Linked DNA regions of Lactiplantibacillus plantarum. The protein of the gene in region 1 binds, or shares a complex with, the protein of each later gene. Links are inferred from orthologs where the notes say so. Each region holds a gene or a part of one and is shown on either strand. Other genes may lie near its edges.

Region 1 (8,564 bases):
TTTCAGGCAGCTTATTCACGGCGTCTATCAGAAGGCAAGGATGAAACGCTAGAAGGCCAGATATTGTCGGTAGCCGATAAAATTGACCTATTGTATGAGTCGTTTGGTGAAATTCAAAAGGGTAATCCAGAACCAGTTTTTAGGGATATTTATCAAGAAAGTTTAAAAACAATTGTCGCGTTTAAAAAGATGACTAGTGTTCAATATTTCTTAAAAGCAGTGCTGCCAGAGATGTTAGCGGAACCGTTCACGCATCAGGATCAATTACAGGCGCTGACGACCCAGATTTTAACGGCCGGGCCGCAATCCGATTAATGGCGAAAGTATGTTCGATGTGCTAAAATTAAATGCGATTTGAATGTGATAGGGAAGCGCGGGCTTGCCTATTTTTTATGGTGCGACAGTAAGATTTAGTTATCAATAGATGATATGAACGGGTGACCGTTTAAAAGGAGGACTACGTTTGATTGATCGGGTAGATAATAATCATTTTGACTTAGTTTCAGATTACCAACCAACGGGCGATCAACCCCAAGCGATCCAGCAATTAACTGCTGGCATTGAATCGGGAGAAAAAGAGCAGATCTTGTTGGGGGCGACCGGGACCGGGAAGACCTTTACAATTTCGAACGTGATTGCAAAGGTGAATAAGCCAACGTTAATCTTGTCACATAACAAGACGTTAGCGGGTCAATTATACGGGGAGTTTAAGAAGTTTTTCCCGAACAATGCCGTTGAATATTTTGTGAGTTATTACGATTATTATCAGCCGGAAGCGTACGTGCCTTCGAGTGATACCTATATCGAAAAGGACTCGGCAATCAACGATGAAATCGATAAGTTACGGCACTCTGCGACCAGCTCATTATTGGAACGCAACGATGTGATCGTCGTGGCATCGGTCTCCAGTATTTTCGGTTTAGGGGATCCTCACGAGTACCAAGATCACGTAGTCTCACTGCGAGTCGGCATGGAGATCGACCGCAATGATCTGTTGCGTAAACTTGTTGATATTCAATTTGATCGTAACGATATTGATTTCCAGCGGGGGCGTTTTCGGGTCCATGGTGATGTCGTAGAAATCTTTCCGGCTTCACGGGATGACCACGCATTGCGCGTTGAATTCTTTGGCGATGAGATTGATCGAATCCGTGAGATTGACGCCTTAACCGGTGAAATTGTAGCTGATCGTGAACATGTTGCGATCTTCCCAGCGACCCACTTTATGACGAATGATGCGATTATGGAACACGCCATCAAGGGCATTGAAGATGAGTTGGATGGCCGCCTGAAAGAATTGACAGCCGATGGCAAATTGTTAGAGGCGCAACGACTCAAGCAGCGGACGACCTATGATGTCGAAATGCTCAAAGAAATGGGCTACACTAGTGGTATCGAGAACTATTCACGTTTTATGGATGGCCGTAAACCTGGCGAACCACCGTATACGTTACTGGACTTCTTCCCGAAGGACTTTTTGCTCGTGGTCGATGAGTCACACGTGACGATGCCCCAAGTTCGGGGAATGTATAATGGGGACCGAGCACGTAAACAAATGCTAGTCGATTATGGCTTCCGTTTGCCAAGTGCGTTGGACAACCGGCCATTGAAACTTGAAGAAGTTGAACAGCATATTAATCAAGTGGTTTATATGTCCGCAACGCCGGGCCCTTACGAAATGGATCGGACCAAGCATGTCGTCCAGCAAATTATTCGACCAACTGGTTTATTGGATCCTACGATTGAGGTTCGACCGATTATGGGTCAGATCGATGACTTAGTGGGTGAAATCAATAAGCGCATTGAGGTCAACGAACGGGTCTTTATCACCACGTTAACTAAGAAGATGGCGGAAGATTTGACCGACTACTTTAAGGATTTAGGCATCAAGGTACGGTACTTGCACAGTGATATTAAGACGTTGGAACGAACGCAGATCATCCGCGACCTGCGTCTGGGCAAGTTCGATGTGTTGGTCGGGATCAACTTGTTGCGGGAAGGAATTGACGTTCCCGAAGTTTCACTAGTTGCGATTTTGGATGCGGATAAGGAAGGTTTCCTTCGTAACGAGCGTTCGTTGATCCAAACGATTGGTCGGGCGGCTCGTAATGAGCACGGTTCAGTGATTATGTACGCTGACACCACGACTGATTCGATGCAGGCCGCGATGGATGAGACTGCACGTCGTCGTGCCGTACAGATGAAGTACAATGAAGATCATCACATCACGCCACATACGATTAAGAAGGCCATTCCAGAGCTAATTGCTTCGACGAAGACCACTGAAGACGCGGGCAAGAAGGATGACTTCTTAGAAACCGACTTTGATGATATGACCCGTGAACAACAATTAGATATGATTAGTAAGTTGGAAGAACAGATGAAGACCGCCGCTAAGAAGCTCGACTTTGAACAAGCCGCAACGCTGCGTGATACGGTCATGGAATTGAAAGCACAAATTAGCTAGCAGGTTGCTGGCTTGAGATTGAGGAGGCCTTTTTTTGGCAAATGATAAGATTGTCATTCACGGTGCGCGAGCCCATAATTTAAAAGATATCGACGTTACCATCCCGCGCGACAAATTAGTCGTGATTACGGGGCTGTCTGGCTCAGGTAAGAGTTCGTTAGCGTTCGATACCTTGTACGCGGAAGGACAACGTCGCTACGTGGAAAGTTTGTCAGCGTACGCGCGTCAATTCTTAGGACAGATGCAAAAACCAGACGTTGATTCAATTGATGGGCTTAGTCCGGCTATTTCGATCGATCAGAAAACAACATCCAAAAACCCGCGCTCAACGGTCGGAACCGTTACAGAAATCAATGATTATTTACGGTTACTGTGGGCCCGAGTCGGTGAACCGATTTGCCCGAACGATGGGACACCGATTGCGAGTCAAACTGTTGAACAGATGGTTGATCGGATTCAGAAATTACCGGAACGAACGAAGTTGCAGATTTTATCACCAATTGTCCGCCAGAAAAAGGGCGAGCACAAAAAGATCTTTGAAAAGATCAAGCGTGAAGGTTTCGTGCGGGTCCGTGTTGATGGTGATATTCATGATATCAGTGAAACTTTTGAACTGAACAAGAATCAACAACACACGATTGAAATCGTCATTGATCGGATCGTTGTGAAGTCAGGTGACCGTTCTCGGTTATTTGATTCTTTTGAAGCGGCGTTGCGATTAAGTGGGGGCTATGCGATTGCGGATGTGATCGGTGGCGAACCCATTATGTTCTCAGAACATTATGCTTGTCCTATCTGTGGGTTTACTGTGGGAGAACTTGAATCACGATTATTCTCGTTTAACGCGCCTCAGGGAGCTTGTCCAGACTGTGAAGGTCTCGGAATCAAGCTAGAAGTCGATGAGGACCTTGTCGTACCTGATAAGTCGCTGACATTGGCTGAAGGTGCGTTAGCGCCTTGGAATCCAATCAGTTCACAGTATTATCCTGAAATGTTGAAGCAAGCTTGTGAACAGTTAGAAATTCCGATGGATGTGCCGTATGAAGACTTATCAAAAGCTGATCAACAAACGGTTTTGTATGGGTCTAACGGAAAGACGTTCCATTTCCACTACCAGAACGACTTTGGTGGTGTTCGCGATGTTGACGCTGTGTTTGAGGGCGTTATCAACAATGTTGACCGCCGCTACCACGAAACGAATAGTGATTTCACCCGCGATGTGATGCGAAAGTATATGACGGAACTCACTTGTCAGACTTGTCATGGGTTCCGCTTAAATCGCAAGGCCCTGTCTGTCAAAGTTGGTGGCGAACATATCGGGATGGTCTCTGACTTAGCCATTGGTAAGGAACTCGATTTCTTTAACGAGTTGAGCTTATCAGAACAAAGTCTCGTGATTGCTAAACCAATCTTGAAGGAAATCCGCGACCGGTTATCATTCTTGCAAAATGTGGGACTGGCGTACTTAACGCTCAGCCGTTCTGCACGGACGCTGTCTGGTGGGGAAGCCCAGCGAATCCGGTTAGCAACACAGATCGGATCGAACTTGTCCGGCGTGCTCTATATCTTGGATGAACCATCAATTGGATTGCATCAGCGGGATAACGACCGCTTGATTGGTTCACTTAAGAAGATGCGCGATCTGGGGAATACGTTGATCGTGGTCGAACATGATGAAGACACGATGCGGGCCGCTGACTATATCGTGGATATCGGCCCGGGTGCCGGTGAAAACGGTGGTGAGGTCATGGCGGCCGGAACGCCCAAGCAAGTGGCTCGCTCGCGGAAGTCACTGACCGGCCAATATCTATCGGGCAAACGGTTTATCCCACTACCTGAAACTCGGCGTCCGGGTAATGGTAAGAAGATTCGTATCACTGGTGCGGCCGAAAACAACCTCAAGCAAATTGACGTTGATTTTCCACTAGGCGAATTTGTCGTGGTAACGGGGGTTTCCGGTTCTGGTAAGTCGACCTTGGTTAACGATGTTTTGAAACGCGTATTGGCACAGAAGTTGAATCGTAATTCTGAAAAGCCTGGTAAGTATAAGAGTGTCAGTGGTATTAAGAATATTGAACGGTTAGTTAATATTGACCAAAGTCCAATCGGCCGAACACCACGCAGTAATCCGGCCACATATACTGGTGTCTTTGACAATATTCGTGATTTATTTGCACAAACGAATGAAGCTAAATTACGTGGTTACAAGAAGGGCCGCTTTAGTTTTAATACTAAGGGTGGTCGTTGTGAGGCTTGTCACGGTGACGGGATTCTAAAAATTGAAATGAATTTCTTGCCCGATGTCTTTGTACCTTGTGAAGTGTGTCATGGTAAGCAATACAATTCTGAAACGTTGGAAGTTGAATACAAAGGCAAAAATATTGCCGATGTTCTTCAAATGACCGCTTCAGAAGCTGTTAAGTTCTTTGAACCAATTCCAAAGATTCGACGGAAACTACAGACCTTGGTCGACGTTGGTTTGGGCTATGTTAAGTTAGGCCAACCCGCCACGACTTTATCAGGTGGAGAAGCCCAACGGATGAAGTTAGCTTCCGAATTGCACAAACAACAGTCGGGGAAGAATTTCTACATCTTGGACGAACCAACGACTGGGTTGCACAGTGAAGATATTCGGCGCTTGATTGGTGTCTTGGATCGGTTGGTGGATGCGGGTAATACCGTGTTAATCATCGAGCATAATTTGGATGTTGTGAAGTCGGCGGATTATTTGATTGACTTGGGCCCAGAAGGCGGTGACGGCGGCGGAACAATCGTTGCTACTGGGACACCAGAACAGGTCGCTGAAGTGGCTGAAAGTTATACTGGCCAATACTTGAAGCCCGTTCTAGAACGGGATCGAGCACGTGAAGCAACTGCACCTGCTAAATAACGGGCAATGTGCTACACTTGAGTTTGTAATGTAATTTTAATTTAGAGGAGTTGTTTGTACATGGCTAAAGTAGAAAGTTTTACATTAGATCATACCAAGGTTTTAGCACCTTACGTTCGTAAAATTACGGTGGAAAATGGGCCTAAGGGTGATGCCATCACTAATTTTGATTTGCGGTTAGTTCAACCTAACAAGACCGCTATTGATACGGCGGGCTTACACACGATTGAACATATGTTGGCTGGATTATTACGTGATCGGATGGATGGCGTGATTGACTGCTCACCATTCGGTTGTCGGACTGGTTTTCATTTGATTACTTGGGGTGAACATGACACCGTTGAAGTTGCTAAGGCATTGAAGTCCTCATTAGAATTCATTGCTGGCCCAGCTAAGTGGGAAGACGTACAAGGGACGACCATCGATAGCTGTGGGAATTACAAGGATCATTCTTTATTCTCAGCTAAGGAATGGGCCAAGTTGATTTTATCGCAAGGAATTTCATCGGATCCATTTGTACGCAAAGTCGTTGAATAGACCAAAATATAAAAAGTAATGGTGGTGCCGGCCACCAATTAAAAAGAGCCTAGCTTTTCATAACGAAAAGCTAGGCTCTTTTTGCTGTTTACTGACATTGTGCGAGCTTAGCGGTCCTGAATCGTGGGAAAACAATCTAAGATTAGATTAAGGTAGTGTTTCAAAAATAACAAAAAATATACTGATATTGGTGAATATCTGCATAAAAATTCTATATTTTAGTGAATATTGCGCAAATAATGAATATATTTAAAATATTATTGAATAAAGTTAAATTGGGTGGTACGATACTGTCATTGATAAAAGCAAAGATAAAAATTTCGGAGGTACAAATCAATGGTCAAACAAAATGATAAAATTATTCTCGCTTATTCTGGTGGTTTAGATACGTCGGTCGCAATTAGTTGGTTGAAGGATAAGGGCTATGATGTTGTGGCCTGCGGAATTGATGTTGGTGAAGGCAAGGACATGGATGCAATCAAAGAAAAGGCCCTAAAATTAGGGGCTGTTTCATCATATATGATTGATGCTAAGCAAGAATTTGCTGAAGAATATGCGTTAATTGCTTTACAAGGTCATACCTTGTATGAAGGTGAATACCCGCTGGTTTCAGCACTTTCACGTCCTTTAATTGCTAAGAAGTTAGTCACATTAGCCAAGCAAGAGCACGCTGTTGCAATTGCCCATGGCTGTACTGGGAAGGGTAATGATCAGGTTCGGTTTGAGGTTGCCATCCACGCTCTTGCACCGGATATCAAGATCGAAGCGCCTGTACGTGATTGGCACTGGTCACGGGAAGAAGAGATCGATTACGCTAAGGAACACAATATTCCCGTACCAATCAATTTGGACAGTCCTTACTCGATTGACGAAAACTTATGGGGCCGGGCTAATGAATGTGGCATTCTAGAAGATCCATGGCAGGGCGCGCCTGCCGATGCGTTTGACCGGACGAAGGCCTTAGCTGATACGCCGGATACGCCAACGACTTTGGAAATCACTTTTGAGGCTGGGGTGCCAGTTGCTTTAGATGGTGAATCACTTAACCTAGCTGATTTAATCATCAAGTTGGATCAGATTGCTGGTGAACATGGAATTGGTCGGATCGACCATATTGAAAACCGGTTGGTCGGTATCAAGTCACGGGAAGTTTACGAAGCACCAGCTGCAACGGTATTGCTCAAAGCACATAAAGATTTGGAAGATTTGACGTTTGAGCGTGAGTTAGCTCACTTCAAGCCAATCATTGAACAAAAGCTTGCGGATACGATCTACAACGGTCTTTGGTTCTCACCATTGATGGAAGCGATGGTTGCCTTCTTAAAGCAAACTCAGCAAGTCGTCAATGGGGTAGTTCGGGTACAACTCTTCAAGGGTAACGTTATTACTGAGGGGCGGAAGTCACCCAACTCACTATATGATACGAACTTGGCAACCTATACATCAGCGGATTCATTTGACCAACAAGCGGCAGTTGGTTTCATTAAGCTATGGGGCCTACCAACGCAAGTTAATGCCCAAGTCCAAGCGAAGGCTCAGGCTGAAGCTAAGACTGATAAGGCACACGCCTAATGAGTACCCAGAAGCTATGGGGTGGCCGGTTTACCGAAACGGGTGCTAAGTATGTTGATGACTTTGGGGCATCAATTAGCTTTGACCAGTTGCTTGCCGCAGAAGATATTGCTGGTTCACTGGCACACGTTAAAATGTTGAAGAAAACTGGTATTTTGCCCGCCGCTGATGTTGATCAAATTGTTGCTGGATTGGAAACCTTGGCTGAGCGTCAAAAACAAGGTAAGTTGGAATTTTCAACGGTCAACGAAGACATTCATATGAATATTGAGTCATTATTGACCGAAGAGATTGGGCCGGTCGCTGGGAAGTTGCACACGGCCCGGTCGCGGAATGACCAAGTTGCCACGGATTTCCACTTGTACTTGAAGCATCAATTACCACTAATATTGGACCGGCTACATGAACTGGAAACAGTATTGGTCGATAAAGCGAGTGAAAACGTGGAGACGGTCATGCCGGGGTACACGCATTTGCAACACGCCCAACCCATCTCGTACGCGCACTACCTGTTAGCTTATTACCAAATGTTCAAGCGGGACATGGAACGCTTCGAGTTTAACCTGAAGCATACCGATATTTCGCCATTGGGAGCCGCTGCACTTGCTGGAACGACTTTTCCAATCGACCGGGAATATAGTGCGAAACTATTAGGATTCAGTGAAGTCTATCATAATAGTTTGGATGCCGTTTCTGACCGGGACTTCGTGCTTGAGTTTCTCAGCAATGCTTCGATCCTGATGATGCATCTCTCACGGTTTTGTGAAGAAATTGTCAGCTGGAGCAGTTATGAATTCAAGTACATCAGTTTGAGCGATCAGTTTTCAACGGGTAGTTCGATTATGCCGCAAAAGAAGAACCCTGACATGGCCGAATTGATTCGGGGCAAGTCCGGCCGGGTTTACGGCAACTTGATGGGATTGCTAACTGTCATGAAAGGGATTCCGCTCGCTTACAATAAGGATCTGCAAGAAGACAAAGAAGGGGCGTTTGATACGGTCACGACCGTGTTAACGAGTCTCCACGTCTTCACCGGCATGTTGGCAACGCTGACCGTTAATGAAGATCGGATGGCTGATGCCACGACTAACGATTTCT
Region 2 (2,946 bases), 330 kb from region 1 along the record:
TAATCGACTGGATGACCAACGTTTTGTTCCAAGCGATCAACAAACTCTTGTAACTCAGCTTGTGAAAAGACGTCGCCCAATGACAACATCGGAATCTCATGGGTCACTTTATCAAAGCCTGCTTTAACCGTTCCACCAACTAATTGCGTCGGTGAATCCGGTGTAACGAGCTGTGGAAAAGTTTGTTCGAGTTCGACCAACCGTTCATACTTTTGATCATACACACTATCTTCAACGTTCGGCGCATCTTCGTCATAGTACTGCCGACGCCATTCATTTAACGTTTGCCGTAAAGCAGCCGCTTCATCAGCCGCCTGCTCAACCGTCATTGTGTTGGGTTTGTCCGCCATCAGCCAGTCCTCCTAACTAGTCCTGTACTTTTTGGATCGGTGCAAATGCGGCTAATAACCGCTTGATTCCTTCAGATTTGAAAGCAATGTCTAGTTCAGCATCTTCACCAGCACCGGAGACCTTCACGACCGTTCCGGTTCCCCACTTACGATGCTTGACTTTATCACCGATCGACCAACTATTCTTGTCAGCACCCGTGCCACTAGCCTTCTTGACCGTGGCCCGCGTCCCCACTGGATTCTTTTTATATGAAGGTGTAAAAGCACGCCGTTCACGATCCGCACCAAATGGAACTTTAGGACCAGTGCTACTTGCACCATCCAACGTATTTTCATTTTTGAGTAATTCTGGTTCGATTTCTTCAACGAAACGGGAAGCCGGATTATTCTGCCGCCGACCGTAAAGCATCCGTGAGTATGCATTGGTCAAGTACAGCTTCTTCTCAGCCCGCGTAATCCCAACGTATGCTAACCGCCGTTCTTCTTCCAGCTCGTCTTCATCCATCATTGCCCGGGACAGTGGGAAGATACCTTCTTCCATCCCAATCAAGAAAACAACCGGAAATTCTAGCCCCTTCGCTGCATGTAACGTCATCAGCGTCACGGCTTGGGGTTCTTCCTCAACGTTATCCACATCCGAAACCAGTGCTAAATCCGCTAAGAAGTCCACGAATTTGTCACTATCTTCATCTTCAGGTTGATAACTATCATCGAATTGTTTGGTGACAGACAAGAATTCTTCAATGTTTTCGATACGGGCTTGTGCCTCTAACGATTTCGTTGCCTTAGCATCTTTCAACGCCTTCATGTAACCCGTGCGGTCAAGAATCTCTTGTGTTAAATCCGTCACGGATAAGTATTCCCGCATAGCGCGCAATTCATTCATCGTCGCTGCAAACTTCGCTAAAGCACCCTTCGCTCGTGCTGAAATGCCATTAGCCATATCAACATTGCTAGCTGCTTCCAACATGGAATAACCCGCTTCATCCGCGAACAACCGCAATTTTTCAACACTCGTTTGACCAATGCCGCGCTTAGGTTCATTAACGACCCGTTCAAAGTTCATTGAATCTTGATCGTTCACTGCCAAAGTCAAGTAGGATAAGACGTCCCGAATTTCTTTACGGTCATAGAACTTATTACCACCGACCATTGTATAGGGGATGTTCGCCTTAACGAGTGACTCTTCCATTACCCGGGATTGTGCGTTCGTCCGATAAAGGATCGCAAAATCGCCGTAGTCCATTTTGTCCTGCTGCATGCTTTCTTGAATCTTGGCAATGACAAAGTGAGTTTCATCACTTTCACTCTGACCACGATAATAAGAAATCTTGTCACCCGGTTCATTCTCAGTCCATAATTTCTTCGGCCGCCGCGTTGAATTATTGTTAATAACTGCATTAGCCGCCGACAAAATTGTCTTTGTCGAACGATAGTTTTGCTCCAACATCACCGTGTCAGCTTGCGGATAATCCTTTTCGAAATCGAGAATATTTTCCATGTTGGCACCCCGCCAACCATAGATGGATTGATCCGCATCCCCAACTACACACAAATTTTTATATTTGTCAGCTAACAAGTTGACTAACGTATACTGTGCGTTATTAGTATCTTGATATTCATCCACGTGAATATAATGGAATTTGTTTTGGTACCACGCCAGCGTTTCTGGATTCTGCTTGAATAATTGAATCGTCAGCATGATCAGATCATCAAAGTCAACGGCTTGATCAGCCGCTAATTCACGTTGGTATTGCAAATAAACGTCTGCCACGACACTCTCAAAGGGACTGGCAGCCGATTCTTTATACATCTCCGGCGTTTGTAAGTCATTTTTCGCATTTGAAATTGCGGATAAGATTGACCGTGGATCAAATTTTTTCGAATCGATATTTTGTTCCGTCAAGATTCGTTTGACTAAGGTCCGTTGCTCGCTAGTGCCGGCGATTGTGAACGCTCGGTTATACCCGATTTGTTCAATGTCACGTCGTAAAATTCGGACACACAGGGCATGGAACGTTGAGACCCAGACCTCCTGCGCCGATTCACCTAACAGCTTACCAACCCGTTCACGCATTTCGCGTGCGGCCTTGTTCGTAAACGTAATCGCTAAAACATTCCAGGGGTTGACCCCTTGCTCTTCAATTAAATAAGCTACCCGGTGCGTCAATACACGGGTCTTCCCCGAGCCCGCACCGGCCATAATTAGTAGCGGTCCTTCTGTGTCTAAAACGGCTTCTTGCTGCTTGTCATTCATTCCTGCCAATAGGCTTTCTTTCGACACGCTGTTCGCCACCCTTTCTAAAAATCAGTCACCAAACATTATAGCAAATTTTGGCCGTGATTGCTGTACTTTAAGGTCAGCATCTCATACAAAAATCGCGGTTTTTCCATTGTCAGTGACACCTATGTTAATTTTACAACTTCTACTATTCACGGGAAACGAATTGACGGCAATATTGCGTAACTTTAAGTAATTTTGAGACTCCCTCAATTTCTAACCAAAATACCCGCCACGCCAATCTCAACGATTCCCCCTCAGATAACCGTATCTCGCCATTTGGCTGGCTTCTCCCCAACCGCTAAAAAAATCCAA

What was found. Proteins that work in one complex are often made in the same cells at the same time.
Region 2: the proteins of uvrB (region 1) and pcrA are in contact, whole or in part, in a crystal structure (PDB 7EGT), measured with the Thermus thermophilus proteins. The link is inferred for Lactiplantibacillus plantarum from one-to-one orthologs. Residues at the interface, in WP_096411307.1 of Thermus thermophilus: Glu23, Leu25, Arg26, Asp27, Gly28, Glu29, Arg30, Phe31, Arg55, Glu326, Asp327, Phe328, Glu379, Ser382, Gln383, His398, Gly400, Arg401; in WP_096412145.1 of Thermus thermophilus: His654, Arg656, Phe657, Gln666, Asp668, Glu669, Lys680, Arg681, Leu682, Ser683, Lys685, Tyr686, Ala687.

What each region holds. Positions count from the first base shown.
Region 1 is NZ_CP039121.1:2,600,395-2,608,958, reverse strand. What follows is about bases 1-2,965. They hold uvrB (excinuclease ABC subunit UvrB), read left to right. Parts: upstream 1-463; coding sequence 464-2,467; downstream 2,468-2,965. Other genes in these bases: uvrA (excinuclease ABC subunit UvrA), read left to right, coding at 2,502-2,965; E5260_RS12295 (HD domain-containing protein), read left to right, coding at 1-315. Outside these bases: more of uvrA, read left to right, coding at 2,966-5,357; E5260_RS12280 (S-ribosylhomocysteine lyase), read left to right, coding at 5,418-5,894; E5260_RS12275 (argininosuccinate synthase), read left to right, coding at 6,231-7,466; argH (argininosuccinate lyase), read left to right, coding at 7,466-8,564. UniProt on the Escherichia coli protein: The UvrABC repair system catalyzes the recognition and processing of DNA lesions. A damage recognition complex composed of 2 UvrA and 2 UvrB subunits scans DNA for abnormalities.
Region 2 is NZ_CP039121.1:2,276,299-2,279,244, forward strand. It holds pcrA (DNA helicase PcrA), read right to left. Parts: upstream 2,635-2,946; coding sequence 367-2,634; downstream 1-366. Other genes in the region: ligA (NAD-dependent DNA ligase LigA), read right to left, coding at 1-350. UniProt on the Escherichia coli protein: A helicase with DNA-dependent ATPase activity. Unwinds DNA duplexes with 3'-5' polarity. Translocates on single-stranded DNA with 3'-5' polarity. Initiates unwinding more efficiently from a nicked substrate than double-stranded DNA.